Regions from separate parts of the Parashewanella sp. 2304DJ23-3 genome, predicted to be linked through region 2. Evidence: predicted binding sites of a transcription regulator. Region 2 holds the regulator's gene; the other holds the start of a gene.
The links. The regulator ArgR, encoded in region 2, controls arginine synthesis, uptake and breakdown. The targets are predictions, from matches to a motif close to ANTGAATANNTATTCANT.

Region 1: a site for ArgR is predicted at 5,134-5,151, ahead of AC1EU2_RS13425 (arginase family protein). Genes of this name have one in related genera too.

Annotation. Positions count from the first base shown of each region.
Region 1 is NZ_JBWQOH010000007.1:48,410-57,831, forward strand. Features, by position in the region: gene AC1EU2_RS13415 (aminotransferase class V-fold PLP-dependent enzyme) at 1-2,175, shown strand, start outside; gene topA (type I DNA topoisomerase) at 2,304-4,946, opposite strand; gene AC1EU2_RS13425 (arginase family protein) at 5,278-6,393, shown strand; gene astB (N-succinylarginine dihydrolase) at 6,468-7,805, shown strand; gene AC1EU2_RS13435 (Ig-like domain-containing protein) at 7,856-9,422, opposite strand, start outside.
Region 2 is NZ_JBWQOH010000001.1:884,103-893,524, forward strand. Features, by position in the region: gene AC1EU2_RS03895 (hypothetical protein) at 1-425, opposite strand, end outside; gene AC1EU2_RS03900 (NADP(H)-dependent aldo-keto reductase) at 1,067-2,110, shown strand; gene AC1EU2_RS03905 (cysteine desulfurase) at 2,204-3,436, shown strand; gene AC1EU2_RS03910 (SufE family protein) at 3,436-3,864, shown strand; gene AC1EU2_RS03915 (amidohydrolase) at 4,118-5,869, shown strand; gene AC1EU2_RS03920 (cupin domain-containing protein) at 6,191-6,508, opposite strand; gene mdh (malate dehydrogenase) at 6,584-7,519, opposite strand; gene argR (transcriptional regulator ArgR) at 7,862-8,329, shown strand; gene AC1EU2_RS03935 (Dyp-type peroxidase) at 8,406-9,338, opposite strand.

The DNA.
Region 1 (9,422 bases), on a different contig from region 2:
ATGGAAGAAACATTTGGAAACCCAAGCAGCAGCCATATTACAGGATTGCGAGCTAAGAACTTAATGGAGCAAACCAGGAAGTCAGCTATGCGCTTTCTTGGTGTTGGAAATGGTAAACTCATTTTTACCAGTGGTGCTACAGAGGGAATCCAAACTGCAATTTTATCTTCACTGGTAGCTGCTAAAAAAAATATCAAACCCGGCGAGTCTTACACCTTACTCTACGGGGCTACAGAACATAAAGCAGTACCAAACTCGCTCGAGCATTGGAATGAACTTCTCGAAATAAATGCTGAAATTAAAGCCATTCCTGTTAATCACAGGGGTGAACTCGATCTCAATTTTATCGAAAAAGAAATCGATAACGCTTTGATGATTTGCACTATGGCAGTGAACAATGAAACTGGTGTGTTCCAAGATCTCAACAAACTAGAGCAAGTCATACGTTCAACATCCAATGATGTCTTTTGGATGGTAGACTGCGTTCAAGCTTTAGGTAAGCGTAAACTTGATTTACAAGCTACTACGATTGATTATGCGCCGTTTAGTGGCCATAAACTCTATGCTCCGAAGGGAGTTGGGTTAGTTTATATTCGAGAAAATGCGCCATTTACTCCATTTATTGCCGGTGGAGGTCAAGAGTCCGGGTTACGCTCAGGTACGGAAAACTTGCCAGGAATGGCTGCTCTTAAAGTTATTTTTGATACGCTGAATGGCGATGCTGAAGATAAGTTTGCAGATCATGCTCAACTTACTCTCTACAGAAACCAACTATTAACGGCTTTAAAAGAAGCATTTCCAGATGTCGTGCTCAACCACCCGTTAGACAATACTGTACCTACCACACTGAACTTTGCTGTGCCTCATTTTGCAAGTAAAGAGATTATGGACCTGTTCGATGCAGCGAACATTCGGGTGAGTTCAGGGTCGGCCTGTAGTTCAAAGGTGACAAGAAGCTTTGTTTTGGACGCCATGGGATTACCGAGTTGGCAAAGTGAATCAGCAATAAGAATGTCTTTTGGGCCATTAATGACCCAAGAAAAATGTGATGCGGCATGTGCAAGAATAAAAATGGCCGCTAAAGCACTGGGCGAAAGTTGTCTTATGGTAAAGCCCGCTGAAAACCAGAAATTAGTTAATGGGCTTTTAGAGCTTAAATCAGGTAATAGTTGTTGCTGGCTCTATACAGATGCGCAATCCAAAACAGCTGTAATTATTGATCCACTTCCTGAGCTGATTTCTAGAATCGTCAACATTGTAAATTGCCAAAAGTTAACAATCGCTGCAGTTCTAGATACTCATGGTCATGCCGACCATCAATCATCACGTCCAGAGCTAGAAGCTCAACTGAAAATGACAACTAAGACTGATCATCTAGGCTGGCCTAAGCACTTTGATACAGTTTATGTCGGTAAAGATGCTTACCCAACAATCCGAATAGGGAATAAAGCACTGTTACGAGTTAAAACCCCAGGACATACCGATGACAGTGTAAGCTATTTACTTACTGAAGAAATTGATACCGCTAAACCGCATTTCAAATATGCATTTTGTGGCGATACTATTCTTATGGGTAGTTTAGGTCGCACCAATTTTTGTACAAGCAGCTCGGAGCAGATGTATCACAGCTTACATAAACTCAATGGACTACTGGCCTCGACAACACTGATTTGTGCAAGCCACGATTATCACAACGAATTTACCACAACATTAATGACTGAATGCAACAGAAACGTTCTACTTTCTAACGTTTTAAGCACGCAGTCATCAATTGATGAGTTCTGTGAACAAAAGTCAGAGTTAGACAGCAATTTAAATGATCAAACTGGTTGTGAGATTCAATGTGGTGCATATGTTGAAGTAGACGAATCACTCCCTATCATTGAATATGATAAAAATGAGCTTTCAATATTATTGGAGAAAGATCATGATGCGAAGCTCGTTGATATTAGAGAACCTCATGAATATATGCTCCAACATGGCATTAAGGCTGAGGAAAATGTACCGATGACTCGCTTGGTTGAATTCATTGCACAGCACCTCAGTGATAAAGATAAGCGCTATGTTCTTGTTTGTCGGAGTGGAACCCGTTCTTTAGTTGTTGCACAAGCCTTAGCACGACTAGGCTTTACCAACATAGGTCATGTCCAAGGCGGGTATGCATTAAATAGCTAAATTTATACCTTTCTTGAAGGTTCAGTTTTTGGAACATTTAGGTGTAGAGTAGAAATATCGATCAAAAAATTAAGAATTGAATCAAAAAAACCTCTCAAATGAGAGGTTTTTTATTATGAAAGTATCCGTTACTTTTTCTTCGGCACTTTAGCCTTAGATTCAATATTCCATTTACCGTCCACGAACTTAGCAACAAAACCTGAAGGCTTACCTTCTTTATCACCAACGACGTATTGCTCTTTAGTTTTACGACTAAATTTAACAACGGTCTTATTACCTTGGTCATCTTCTGTTGGAGCATCAGCTAAATAGCTGTACTTGTCCCATAATAATGATTTGTATTTAACTAGCTCTTCAATCAATGGAGCGCGTGTTTCTCTTGAACGAGGGAAGGTACTTGCCGCTAAGAATATACCTGCAGCACCATCACGCAGAACGAAGTGAGCATCAGACTTTGTACATTTCAATTCAGGTAAGAAAATAGGATCTTCTTTCGGTGGCGCTACTTCACCATTCTTCAACAGTTTACGAGTATTCTTACATTCTTCATTGGTACAGCCAAAGTACTTACCAAAACGACCGTTTTTGAGCTCCATATCGGAACCACAGCGATCACATTCAATCAGAGGTCCATCATACCCTTTGATTTTGAATGTACCCTTTTCAACTTCATAACCATCACAGCTTGGGTTTTGACCACAAACATGCAATTTACGAGTTTCATCAATGAGGTAACTGTCCATCGCAGTGCCACAGATTTGACAACGCTTCATCGCTCTCAAAGCATCGGTTTCTGATGTTGCAATATCACTGACAGCTTCATCACCCGGTGTTAAGTTCATTGTAGTTTTACAACGTTCTTTCGGTGGAAGAGCATAGCCTGAACAACCAAGGAATACACCTGTTGACCCAGTACGAATTCCCATATGCCGTTCACAAGTTGGGCATTCGATGTCTGTCTCAACCATATGGTTTGGCTTCATGCCGCCTTCGTCAGGCTCTAATTCCGCTTTTTCAATCTTGCCTGTAAAGCCCTTATAGAAACCGTCTAACACCTTCTTCCAGTCAAGCTCACCATGAGCAACATCATCTAATGTTTGCTCCATATCAGCGGTAAAGTCATAACTCATAAGATCAGGGAAGCTACCAACTAAGCGCTCACTGACAATTTCACCCATTTTCTCAGCATAGAAACGGCGATTTTCGATTTTTACATAGCCACGATCTTGAATAGTAGAAATAATCGTTGCGTAAGTTGATGGACGACCAATACCACGCTTTTCAAGTTCTTTAACTAATGAGGCTTCACTGAAACGTGCAGGCGGTTTAGTAAAGTGCTGGTTAGGTTCTACACCATTTAGATTTAATGTGTCACCAATAGATAACATTGGTAAATCACTTTCTTCATCGTTCTTTTTCTTGATGGCTGGCTGTACTTTTGTCCAACCATCAAATTTAAGCGTTCTTCCTGAAGCTGTTAATAGGTAATCACCTGCTTCAACTTTCAGTTTTGTTGCATCATATTGTGCAGGTGTCATCTGACATGCCACAAATTGACGCCAAATAAGTTCATATAAGCGCTGTGCGTCACGTTCCATTTCATTTAGGAATGCAGCTTCAAGTTTTACGTTTGAAGGTCTAATCGCTTCATGGGCTTCTTGAGCGCCTTGCTTACTCCCGTATCGAATTGGATTCTCAGGTAAATAGGCTGCACCAAACTCAGAACCAATCATCTCACGAACGTTATCCAATGCTTCTTGGCTCAAGTTCGTGGAGTCCGTACGCATATAAGTGATGTGACCCGCTTCATATAAGCGCTGCGCCAACATCATGGTTTTCTTAACACCGAAACCTAAACGTGTACTGGCTGCTTGTTGCAAAGTAGAAGTGATGTAAGGTGCAGACGGTTTACTGCTGGTGCCTCGGACATCACGAGCAACAACTTTAAACCCTGCAGAATTTAAGGCGCTTACAGCAACATTTGCTTCAGCTTCATTCTTAGGTTTAAAGGCGTCACCCTTATACTTAACAACTTCAAGTTTTAATTTGTCACTAGCTGCAGTTTGAAGTTCAGCAAATACATCCCAGTACTCTTCTGGCACAAAAGCTTTAATTTCACCTTCACGCTCAACAACTAAACGCACTGCTACAGATTGAACACGCCCCGCAGATAAGCCACGTGCAACTTTTTTCCAAAGAAGTGGCGATACCATAAAACCAACAACACGGTCTAAAAAGCGACGTGCTTGTTGTGCATTAACCATATTGGTATCGAGTTCTGATGGTTTACTGAAGGCATCTTGAATGGCAGATTTGGTGATCTCATTAAATACAACTCGTTGATAGCGAGATTCATCACCACCAATTATCTGTTGTAAATGCCAAGCAATCGCTTCTCCTTCTCTATCCAAATCGGTTGCGAGATAAACGCAATCAGCGTTTTCTGCTAACTTCTGTAGCTCGTTAACGACTTTCTCTTTACCAGACAATATTTGATATTTTGCTTTCCAACCGTTTTCTGGGTCAACACCCATACGAGCAACCAAGGCTTTCTTTTCTTTTTGCTTTTTATACTTAGCCTTCTCTTCAGCTGACATTTTACGAACTTCTGCCGCTGTTTTTGCTGCTTTATCAGTTGTTTTTGCAGAGGACGATGTTGGTAGATCACGAATGTGACCAACACTGGACTTAACAATAAAGTCTTTTCCAAGATACTTATTAATTGTCTTAGCTTTAGCCGGAGACTCGACAATAACTAGCGATTTTCCCATAGTGTGATTTACGCCAAAATGCAGATGAAGATAAAATTGGCAACATATATAGAGTGTTGTGCCGAGAGTTTCAAGTCATAACCTCCTTTATTTGTGCCGCTAACTCACTTTTTAACCATCTAATAAAAAGTTGTAAAAAATATTTTTGCGATATTAAAACTTAATAGTCATATATTTACCACACATAAAAACATAGTTATGCAATTATTAGCGTAATTTTATGAATGTTTCAAATATTGAACAGTTGTGAAGCAAATTTTCATACGTATACTACTGAGCCATCTTCGAAGTATTCACCTTAAATACGAATAATATTAACAATAGGTATAAAATGACTGATTCTTTGCAATCTTTGATTACTAAACTCGAAAACTGCTTATGCCCAGCAGGCAACGGTGTATTTACTGTAAACACGGCAAAGGAAAGAAAGCAAGCATTACATTTAGCACTTTTTGGTGATGATGATGCAAGTGTTGTTGAAAAAAACTGGAAAACGTCGCTTCTTCAATTACCCACTGATAATAAAAAAGCAGTCGTGATGGGAATTGCATCAGATTGCGGGGGTGGTATCCTACGAGGTGCAAACTGGGGACCATTATTCCTTCGTAATACACTGTTAAATCAACATAATTCTCTTAGTTACTTCGATTTAGGTGATATACGTGTTATCCCACACTTACTTCATGATAAGTACCTTAACGACCCAACAATTAAAAATTGCCGTAAAGCATTATATCAAGATCCTCAGTCATCTTATCCAATCAGTCCTTTAAGCATTACTGAAGATGTATTGCACGATTTCTATGCTGAGTTCCCGAATAAAGGCATCTTTGGAATTGGTGGTGATCACTCAAACAGTTACCCTTTAACAAAGGCATACTTACAAGCGAAAAAGAAGCAAGGTAAACGTGTCGCCATCATTCACTTTGACGCTCATACAGACCTACTTGTTGAACGCTTAGGTATTGATCTGTGCTTTGGTTCTTGGTGTACTCACATTCTTGATGATTTGAATGATAACAGCCACTTAGTTCAAATTGGTATTCGTTCAAGCGGTAAACCGAAATCACATTGGGAAGATACGTTTGGTGTAAGACAACATTGGGCGCACGAAGTGATTGAAAATGGTGCGGCCAAAACAGTTGAAACAATTTTAACTCATTTAAAAAATGAAAAGATTGATGAGCTTTATGTCAGTTTTGACATTGACGCCATTGATTCTGAGTTTGCTTCTGCCACTGGCACACCTGAGCCGGATGGATTAACACCTGAACAAGCAAAAGAAATCATTGCAACACTGTCAGAGTTTTATCCAATAACAGGTGCTGATATGATGGAAATCGCACCGTTTACAGACGCTTCCGGCCGTGGTGCTTCGAGTTCAGAAGAAACATTAAGGGTCGGTGGTGACATTTCAGCAATGTTAATTGAAGCCATTTCTAAATAAACGAACAAAAAGTTAGCATTCATTAAGCTTGATTTGTCTATATTTATATTACTTGTAGACCAATCAAGCTTAAGATGAAATACATTGAAGCAAACTTTGATGGCCTCGTTGGGCCCACTCATAACTATTCCGGTCTTTCTGTTGGGAATGTCGCATCAATCAAAAGTGCGAACCAAGTTTCCAACCCTAAAGCCGCAGCACTTCAAGGATTGAAAAAAGCAAAAGCCCTTGCTGATATGGGGTTAACTCAGGGAATACTTGCCCCCCAGGAGCGTCCTGACATTTACACGCTCAAAAAACTCGGGTTTACAGGCTCTGACAGCCAAGTTCTTGAAAGATCCTTTAAACAAGCTCCAATACTCTTTAACGCATGTTGTAGCTCATCTTGCATGTGGACGGCGAATGCGGCAACAGTATCTCCTAGTCCCGATACTTTCAATCATAAGGTACATTTTACCGCAGCGAACCTTATCGATAAGTTTCACCGCAGCATTGAACATGAGAGCACATCTCAAATTTTGAAGGCAACGTTTCCGTCAGATAAATACTTCACACATCATCAAGCTTTACCCTCTCATACGTATTTTGGTGATGAAGGCGCAGCTAATCACACTCGTCTTTGCCAAAGCTATGGTGATAAGGGGTTAGAGGTATTCACTTTTGGTGAATGTATCCAGGATCGTAACTTACCGAAACCTAAACTCTATCCTGCCAGACAAAAACTTGAAGCTTCAGAGGCTATTACTAGATTACACCAGTTGTCCCCAAATGAGGTTTTCTTTGTTCAACAGAATCCAGATGTAATTGACGAAGGTGTTTTCCATAACGATGTCATAGCTGTAGGGAATCGCAACGTCCTTTTTTATCATGAAAGTGCTTATTTAGATGAAATTAAGATATTTGAACCTATCAACAACCTTCTCAATGGAACACTTGAATTAATTAAAGTTCCTTTGGCAAAAGTCTCAGTTTCAGACGCTGTATCGAGCTACCTATTTAATACTCAATTGGTTGATTCAAACGATGGTGCCATGAGATTGATTGCCCCAATAGAGTGTAAAGAAAACCCACGAGTTTATGATTATCTTTGCGAGCTGATGACTCGTGAAACTTCAATCAAAGAGGTTAACTACTTTGACGTAAAACAAAGCATGAAAAACGGTGGTGGACCAGCGTGTTTGCGTTTACGAGTCGTCTTAAATAATGATGAACTATCCGCAGTAAATCAATCAACATTACTGGATGATGCATTGTTCATAACGTTAACCGAATGGATAAGTAAACATTATCGAGATCGATTAGAAATTAGAGACTGTGTTGATATTGAGCTATTGAATGAGTCAAGAACGGCGCTGGATGAATTAACTCAAATTTTAGATTTAGGATCCATTTATCCTTTTCAGCGTATTTAGGGGCATAAAAAAGCCGCTCATTTGAGCGGCTAGATGTATTCCAACACTAATTAGAAGATATTAACATCAATACTAAAGAGGCCAACAGGTGCTCCATTCGGAGTCTCAATCGAAACACTTAATATACCTGTGTCCGGTTCATCTGCCCCTTTAACCACAGCTGTAATCTCTGTACCTCTGTTTTCATTAGTATCTGGCCACTCCAATGTCGATGCACTTGCCATCGAACCTGCTGAAGTACTAAATCTAATAATTGTTCCTGCAGGCATTGGTTGGTTATGAAGATCCGAAACTGTGAATGTTACAGAGCCAGTACCTTTACCATCAATATCAATGACTGAGTTTCCTGAAATATCATCAGAAATATCTGCTGGGCTAATTGGAGTAACATGTGCATTACTGCCTGACATTATAATGACAAGGCTTCTGCGTAATGGACTCGATTTAGGGTTATTAACACCATCAGCACAAATATTAACTAAATCAGACTTACACAATACACCGTTATACTTCCCATCAGCGGCATCATACGTACCATCCTGTGTCAATGGTAAAGTAGGAAACGGGATTAGTGACTCATTATCTCCACCTGCTCTCTCTATAATGCCAGCAGGGTGATCTTGATGAGGGTTAAACAGTCCATCTTCATTGTGATCAGTGTATGGATCTGCCAAATCATATGGCTCTCCAGAAACATCTTTCCCGCTTAGAAACTTTTGAGCCTCTTCTTCAGTATCCAACCAACCACTTCCATCAGTGTCAGTAAAGGACTCTTCACCTATTGCAGTAGCAGTGATCGTTACCCGCCCACCATAAACACCTTTATGGAAATTTCCGCCAAAATAAGCATCATTATCAGCACTTAAAGCATCGACAGGTACTCTTCCTTCTATGCCTATCACACCATCAGCTAAACTACCGTTTGCATGGAATACTTGCCCTAATGGTTTAGGATTTGAACTTATCCATTCGACAGAACATTCGCCGTTTTCGGTTTGACAGTTTGGACCGATATCACCGCCCTCAGAAGTAAATGAAACCGTAGTGCCATCTGGAGCCGGATTGTTAAATTTATCGGCTAATCTAGCAGTAATAGTGACTCTCGCATCATTCCGGTTCCAACCTTCGACATTCAATGACGATGCAGAAAGAGTAAAGCTGTCTTGATCTGGAATACCAGTTGAAACAGCAAGTTGACTTGACTGCCCTAATACGAGCGGAGACGTGCCCAGTACTGTTGCTGTCACTCGAACTGGTGTAGCAACTGTGCCCGCATTTACGACAGTTTGAACAAAACCTTCAGCGTTTGTTGTTGCCTGCGTAGGGTTTATTGATAATCCCCCTGCGTTGTTATTCAGAGCAAAACTAACATCCTGATTGCTTACAGGATTGCCATTTTGATCTAGAACTCTAAATCTTACTACCGAAGTTTCTTGATTACCTGTTCCTTTAATCGTCAATAGTTCAGGAGTTGCAGAAATAAAAGAAATACTACCTACATTTGCAGGTAAAACATTCAACGAACCTGTTGCAGATAAATTCAACCCACCAGCATTCGCAGTCACATTTATTTGATCATCACCAACACAGCCTTCAGCGAGATAGGTTGTAGTAGCA
Region 2 (9,422 bases):
GTAAATTGAACAAGATCATCATCATCAAATAAAGTTTGATCTTTATCCATTGAATTACTGCTAGCTGAATCATCTATTGATATTGCTTCAGGAAAAGTAGTTTGCCTATGCTTTTGAATTAGGCACTCCTTAATCCAAATACATTCATACTCTATTGATGAAAGAACTGTGCACTTTCTACTAACACTGGAAGGTTGCTTGATTTCATCATCTTCTTGTGAATTAAAGAAACTAGAAAAATCATAAGTTATGCCAGTTTTATCCACTTGAACTTTTAATTCATACTTCCTTGCCCAAATTTCCGGGCAATTAACCGCATAAATATTTATGTAGAAAATTTGTTCACGTAATTGTAACGTTTCAAGCTCTTTAGTTCCCTCGAATCGCCCTGTTCTATAATCATAATACATTGGTATTTGGAGCACTTTACCTCCATAAAGCCCAGCTTACTTTTCATGACAATAACTTAAATTCATCAAAAAATTACAAAAAAAAATAATATTTAATCTAACGTTAATTTCAGCTGTATAATCACGGAATAATGTCTTATCAACCTTCCTTGCTCTTCTTTAATACACGGTTTTTGCCTCAAACTATATTATGTGAGCAACCTCACTACCTCTGGAGCTATATTCATTCACCCCTGTCAGTGATTCCTTAAGCGATTACAATCTCAAAAAGTCTTGAAATAACATCCTAGTTCGAAGCTTAAGCCTACTTGTTAGAAAAGCAACTTGTTGTAAAATTAGGAAACCAGTTCACTAAAGGCCGTTCCCAATTAGTCATTTCGATTTGTTACTGCCAATTTTAGGCGTAACCCATAGAGCTGTGTATATTTTTCGTTTCTTCTGTGTTGCCGAATGCTTATGTAGAACACTACACCTCACATTCGTCGTCTTGAATAAAATAACCAATTTATCGCTGCAAAAACAATCACGAAAGATCAACAGCCCCTAATATGTTTTATTAAAGATTCTTCGTTAAATTCAAAGCCACTATATTTAATTTGTTTATAGCCAGATAAAAGAGTATAAAAAAGAAACAATTCGATAACGCTGAATTACTCTTGATTTATACACGACTTTCCAACTCCTCCTTAGAGGTAAGTAAACTCTGCTTAGGTACGATGACTTGGGGAGAGCAAAACACGCAAGAAGAAGCCTTTTCACAGATGGATTTAGCGATTGAACACGGCATCAATTTTATTGATACTGCAGAGCTCTATCCCGTTCCGCCTAAAGCTGAGACACAAGGGCGCACTGAAGAGATTCTAGGAAACTACCTAAAAAGTTCAGGTAACCGTGATAAGCTCATTATTGCGACAAAAGTGGCTCCGTCAGGACCCGGCATCAACTATATCCGACCGAATATGGCACTTGATTGGAACAACATTCATCAAGCAGTTGACGCCTCTTTAGAGCGGCTACAAATTGACACCATCGACCTGTATCAGATTCATTGGCCTCAAAGAGACAACAATCGGTTCGGGCAGCTCAACTACCAAGTAAATAACCAAGAGAGCACCACACCGATTATCGAAACGCTGGAAGCACTTGCTGACATCATTAAACAAGGCAAAGTGAGGTATATCGGAATTTCCAATGAAACACCTTGGGGGGTGATGAAGTATTTGCACCTTGCAGAAAAGCATGGACTACCAAAAATTGTGAGTATCCAGAATCCTTACAATCTGCTCAATCGTAGTTATGAAGTGAGTATGAGTGAAGTATCGCATCGAGAGAATATTGGTCTACTGGCTTACTCACCACTCGCATTTGGTGTCCTTACTGGCAAGTACCAAACCCAACCTTGGCCCAAAAACTCTAGATTAGCTTTATTTGAACGATTTGATCATCGCTATACATCATCAGAAAATGCGAATAATGCAATCCAAGCTTATGTTGACTTGGCAAGGGAGTTCAATTTATCTCCAGCACACTTGGCTCTGGCATTTATAAATCAACAACAATTTGTTGCCAGTAATATTATTGGTGCGACAAACTTAATCCAGCTTAAAGAGAACATTGACAGCGCTAACATTGTTTTATCAGATGAGATCATCAATCGACTAGAAGACATTGGCAATACATACAGAATTCCATGTCCGTAGAGGGGACGACATTCAAAACGTCAGCTAAACTTGCAAAAACTTTTATTTTGCAACAAGATCGGCCTCCGATTTTAGTGATACTGAAAAATGAACATGCCGAGCCAAACTCTAACGCCTTTAGCAGAAAACTTAAGGCCAAACTTCCCAACATTAAAAGTAGAGTTTGATGGTACGCCATTATGTTATTTAGATACGGCGGCAACCAGTCAAAAGCCTCAATCAGTCATTGAAGCCATCAATAGTTTTTTTCAAACTAAAAATTCAAACGTTCATCGTGGAGCACATCAATTGTCTTCACTGGCGACTATCGAGTATGAAAACATCAGGCAAAAAGTTGCTGATCTGATTTCAGCAAATCAGTGCCAAGAAGTAATTTTTACCCATGGGTGTACTGAATCTATCAATATTGTGGCAGCTGGGCTCGACTCACAACTGTCCAATGGTGATATCATTTTAATCGACAGTGCAGCGCATCATGCCAATATTGTTCCTTGGCAACAATTAGCGAAGCGTACTGGTGCAATCATCAAACCTATCCCCTTAACAAAAAGCTTCCAGTTTGATCTTAAAGCCTATCAAACTCTTTTGAAATACGAACCCAAACTGGTCGCCGTAGCGCATGTTACCAATGCATTAGGGACACTCAATCCTGTAAACGAAATCGTAAGGCTCGCCAAAGCAGCTGGCGCAATAACTCTCGTCGATGGTGCTCAAGCCATTGCTCATCTCGAGATTAACGTTCAAGAAATTGACTGTGATTTTTATACGTTTTCAGGACACAAGATGTACGGACCGACAGGTGTCGGTATTCTTTATGGCAAATACGATGTGCTCGATACATTGTCTCCCCTGCTAACAGGCGGTGAAATGATAAAATCCGTCAGCTTTGAGGAAACCGCATTCGGTAAATTACCTAACAAGTTAGAAGCTGGCACGCCACCTATTGCTGAAGTCTTTGGTTTAGGCGCAGCCGTTGATTTTATCAAGCAACACCTTACTCAAGCACACCAACAACAAGAGCACACACTACTAAAATACTTAGTCGATAAGTTATCTGAGCTTACTGAAATTGAAGTCTATGCTCAGTCAAAAGACAATGTAGGTGTTGTAGCGTTCAACGTTAAAGATGAACACCATCAAGACATCGGAATGTTATTAGATCAACAAGGCATTGCGATTCGCTGCGGCCATCATTGTGCCATGCCCTTAATGGACTTAATGCAGATTAAAGGTTGTTGCAGAGTTTCTATTGGAATTTATTCTACTCAAGCTGATGTTGATACTTTTATCGGTGCGCTACGACAAACATTGGAGTTATTAAATTAATGTCTCAAGCATTCCCTGACACTCATGATTTTCATTATACCATCCCTGAGTTAAGCGAAATTACAAAAACCTTTTTGGCTGCAAAAAATTGGCAAGAAAAATATCGACAATTAATGCTTCTTGGCAAACGTGCCCCAAAATTGAAGCCTGAGTTTAAGATTGAAACTGCGAAAATAGATGGATGTGAAAGTGATGCTTGGCTTTACCATAAAGTCATAGAAGGTAATCATTACTTCATCGCAGACAGTGATGCAAGAATCGTTAAAGGCTTGATTGTGATATTACTTGCGGTTTTTCACAATCAAAATACAAAACCAAACCTCGATATCCAGCAATTGTTTACTGAATTAGGTTTATACACCCAACTAAGTCCATCACGGACTAACGGGGTAGCTGCGATGGCTAAAGCCATAGAAACGAGTTTCTAGAACTGATTAGAAATAATAATTAACTAATATTTTGATTCCGTAAGTGACGCTAATTTGCAATGAATGTTGGAGCTACAACATCTGATAGATAAATTGAGATGTCATTTGTAAGCGTTGGAAAATACATATAATATTTTCTTTCATCAAATGTAATAAGCATCTTAACCTCCTCGAAAACTCAAACTACATTTCAGTGTGAAATTTCTATTTTGGAGTAGAATATAAACATCGACATAATATCTTGAGGCCTACAATGCTAACCCAACGCCTTACTAAATTATTCCTCACTGTTTTAATCATTCTAATCTGCCCGCTTGCTCAAGCATCTCAGCATCCAATCATCATTTACCAAGCTAAGAAGATTTACACAATGAACCCGATGCAGCCCAAAGTGTCAGCAGTGGCTGTTCAAAACGGAAAAATAATTTCAGTTGGCACACTAAAATCCTTTAAGTTGTGGTTAAAAGACAAGCCCTATACCGTCGATGACCGTTTTAAAAATAAAATTATCACTCCAGGCTTTGTTGAGCCACACGCTCATCCTCTATTGGCTGGACTGGTCTATCGCCTACCCTCTTTGAGTTATTACCCAATACCCAGACCCTATGGTAAAACTTATGTGCCTGTAAAAACCAAACAGCAGGCAATAGCAAGGCTCAAGCAATATATAAAAGCATTAAAAAAACCAACGCAGCCCCTTATCGTGAGTGGTTACGATGTACTCGCCATGGACAATGGCAAATTTACCCTGGATAAACGAACACTTGATAAAATATCGGCAACTCATCCAATCATCATTTCAGATTCATCGATTCATAATTTATTTTTAAATTCCGCAGCACTAAAATTGCATCCTTTGACACAGCAAGAGTTGCTTGTTCAAGGCGTTAATCGCGATAAAAATGGAGAACTAACAGGAATATTTGAAGGCGCTACCGCTTCAATAATGATGTCGAAAAAGTTATTTTCTCATCTCATTACTCCTACACAAAATGCAAAGACCTTAAAATACATTACAGATCTGAGCCGCAAGTTTGGCATTACCACAACGAGTGAACTGGCTATGGGGGTCTTAGACTGGAAAACCGAACTGACTGCTAACACTCGTTTTTTTAATGCAGAGACAACACCAATGCGATGTGTTGTTGTTTCATTTTCAAGTTCACTTGTCAAAACCTATGGTAAAAATGCAGTTAATAAACTAGAAAGTTTAGAAGACCAAAGCACCAATAAATTAATATTTAATGGGGTTAAGTTTTTTTCTGACGATGCTTTTCTCAGCTTAAATATGAAAATGAAGCCACCAGGATACTTTGATGGCCATCACGGCTTATATTTAACACCACCAAAGTTTCTATACCAATTAATGTTGCCTTGGTGGAATGCAAACCAGCAAATCCATGTACACTCAAATGGCGACGCAGGAAATCAAGTTACTTTGAATGCACTTGCAAAATTACAATCGGAGAAGCCTAGATTTGACCACAGGTTTACTTTTGAACATTTAGGGATAGTGACGCCTGAAATGATTAAAAAAATGTCTAAATTAGGCGCATTAGCCAGTGTTAACCCATATTACTTGTATTACCGTTCTGATATGAACGAAGCATACATTGGCGCAGACAGAGCGGATACGACGATACCATTAAAAACACTATTAGATAACGATGTAACGGTTTCATTGCATGCTGATATGCCTGTAGCTCCGCCTGTTCCACTTGAGAAAGTTTGGATAGCAGTTAATCGAATAGGAATGTCTGGTAAGGTAAAAGCGCCGTCCGAGCGTATTTCGGTGTATCAAGCCATGAAGATGATTACCATAGATGCCGCATACACTTTAGGCATTGACGACAAAGTTGGTAGCATCGAAACCGGAAAGTTTGCCGATTTTACTGTTCTAGACGATGATCCCTTTACCGTCGATAAGACTAAAATTAGGGGGATTCATGTATGGGGAACCGTATTCGCCGGAAAGGTTTATCCAAGCAGTGAAATAAAGCCCTAGAGGCCGTTTCCAATTAACGATTTCGATTTGCTGTTGTAGGTTTTTTGTTTATTCAAGACGACGAATGTGAGGTGTAGTTGTTCTACATAAACATTCGGCAACACAGAAGAAGCGAAAAATATACACAGCCCTTAGGGTTACGCCTAAAATCGAAATGACTAATTGGGAACGGCCTCTAGTCTGGGGGACATTTACTCGTAAGCTTTTAATCATGACTAGAGGGCGTGCACTCTATTGAATACCATTGAATACATGACAAGTACTTTTAATTGGTATTACGAGCAAAAAAATAAAGAGAATGTGCATCTCAAGGAGCATATCCTAGGTGGAATAAAAAACAGCTAACCAAATCGTTTCAGCGTCGTCTTGTGTCCAAGCTACTCGATGCTTTAGATGAGCAGGAATGTTGTAATAATCCCCGTTTTTTAAATGAATAACTTGTCCATCTTCAAGTTCTAACTTAGCTTCACCTTTAAGAATAATGACCCATTCATTTTGATCTTGATCATACCAAAAATCTTCAGGGCTTTTGTGCCCTTTTGAAATGATCCGCTCAATCTTAATCTTGTCATTTCCGGCAATGGTTTCGAAGAACTCTTCGGAAAGCTCATTAGGTATATCTTTCAATATATTGTTCATTAATACTCGTTATACTCTATGCACAAAAAAGCGGAGCATTTGCTCCGCTTTCAATTTTAGGATATTCGCTTAAGTTTACTTAACGAATTCAACACCAATTTTGATGTCACCTTTAAGTGTGTCTAGCATTGCATCACGTGCGTTTGATTCAAACTCGCTAACGTCACCATAAGACAGTACTTTTTCAACACCGTTTTTACCCAAAACTACAGGTTGTGCGAAAAATTCAGCGTGCTCACTACCACCATCAACGTAAGCGCATTCAACAACATTTGCTTCACCTTGAAGGCCACGAACTAGTGATAAGCCAAAACGACAAGCCGCTTGACCCATTGAAAGTGTAGCGCTACCGCCACCAGCTTTAGCTTCAACTACTTCAGTACCCGCATTCTGGATACGGTGAGTTAGTGCTGCAACTTCTTCATCAGTAAAGCTCACACCTTCTACTTGAGAAAGTAGAGGAAGAATCGTTACACCACTGTGACCACCAATAACATTGATGTTCACATCAGCAGGGCTTAAACCTTTCGCTTCAGCGATGAAAGTTTCAGAACGAATAACATCAAGTGTAGTAACACCGAACAGACGGTTCTTGTCGTATACGCCAGCCGCTTTTAATACTTCAGCAGCAATCGCAACAGTAGTGTTAACAGGGTTAGTGATGATACCAACCAATGCTTTAGGGCATACTGCAGCAACTTTCTCGATCAAGTTACGAACAATACCAGCATTGATGTTAAACAGATCTGAGCGATCCATACCTGGTTTACGAGCAACACCAGCAGAAATAAGTACCACGTCTGCGCCTTCTAAAGCCGCAGATGGATCTTCACCAGCAAACCCTTTAACTTCAACATCTGTTGGGATGTGGCTTAGGTCAACGGCAACACCAGGTGTAACAGGAGCGATATCATATAATGATAATTTTGCACCCGCAGGTAATTGAGTTTTTAGTAATAGGGCAAGTGCCTGGCCGATACCACCAGCAGCACCAAGTACAGCAACTTTCATAGTTCTCTCCGTTGATTTATCGGTATTCTGTGACATAGATCATAATTATGGCGCAACCTTACTGGAATGCGAGCAAAATATCAATCTCACAACCTCTATACATAGCACTGAAAAAACTGAAAAATTGTAGCAGCGTAAACCTTAGTTTCCCCCACAATTACAAATGAATATTTATGCAATGCAAGTCATTTTATTTGACAAAAATGCATCTGTTATGCAAAGATCTTTAAGTTTTTTGAATATAAAGATTGAAAATTTATTCAAGTAAAAATGAAGTAACAGTTTAGATATTTCAATAAACTGTCGCAGATTGTTTAAGTTAAAAATCACTGAAAAATTATTATGACAAACAAGAACCAAGAAGAGCTCGTAAAAGTCTTTAAGGCTATTCTGAAAGAAGAACGATTTGGCTCTCAAAGTGAAATCGTTACTGCTCTACAATCCGAGGGGTTTAGTAACATTAACCAATCTAAGGTATCCCGTATGCTGAGCAAGTTTGGGGCAGTTCGCACCCGAAATGCAAAGCAAGAAATGGTTTACTGTTTACCAGCTGAGTTAGGGGTCCCAACAGCTGGTAGCCCACTAAAAAATCTAGTGTTAGATGTTGATCACAACTGTTCAATGATTGTTGTTCGCACCAGCCCAGGTGCTGCTCAACTTATCGCAAGGTTGTTAGACTCAATAGGGAAGCCTGAAGGAATTTTAGGCACTATTGCTGGTGATGATACAATTTTCATTACTCCATCAAACATTAGTAACATAGATAGAACATTAGAAACGATAAAATCACTATTCAATTACACTGAATAGTTAATTGTAATCTAAATGTAAAAAAGAGTACGTATGGGGCGTACTCTTTTATTTTATAGATAGTTGTGCTAGTGAATTAAACTTTTTCTAGTAAAAAATCTAGTGATGGGGCAAAAAATGAAGATCCTGTGAGGGCTTGAGTGTACTCCATCAGCTTATCAGTATGCCCATGTCCGTCACCTTTGATCATACTTGTTAACATATCTTCAAAATGTGCAGGCGTTCTACACACAGAAATAAACATTAAGCCTTGCTGCCTCAAAGATCCAAATGGCATGCTTTGCCTAAGAATTTCTTTAGACTTCCCGTTTTCATCTTTTAAATTCACACGTTTAATATGACTAGTTAACGGCTTATCTTCAGAAGCATACTCAATATCGTCTTGTTTGGTTCGAGCAATAATATCTTCTTGTTCTTTTTGTGGAAGTCGATGCCAGTGATTCAGCTTGTGCTCGTATTTTTGAACGTGAACATAACTCCCGCCTTGAAATTCTTCATCCTCTTCTTCGACCAAAGCAACTTGTTGACGCTGGCGACCTTTCGGGTTTTCAGTGCCATCAACAAACCCTGTTAGATCACGGCTGTCCATGTATCTGAACCCACGCTCTTCATCGACAAGTTCCACAAGTCCTTCAAGCATCTGATGGATTTCATTAGCCACTAAGTGAAGCACATCATAACGATCACAACGAATATGAAAGAAAAGGTCAAACTCAATAGCTGGAGCAACTAAGTCATTGTATTGAAGTGATGGAAACGGTCTTAACAGTTGCGGTCTAGAATCTGGGTATAAACTGTCCCAATAATTCGCACCTACAGCCACAAAACCATTGAAAGCGCTGTCTGCATGCTGATCGGTCTGCTCAAAAATATATTGTGCGACTGATGCTAAACAAGGACGTAATAAAGGCTCTACATGATCACGAGCGTTATACATCAAATAAATACTGTGTAGATTCCCTTCAGCGCAAATCCCGAGTTGTTCCCTTGGCATTGATTCTATATCCATGTTTTTCTCCTGAGAGTAATTTCATACTAAACAATTAAATGGATAAATTCACGACGATTTTAGCTTAATGCGTCTAAAAAACCA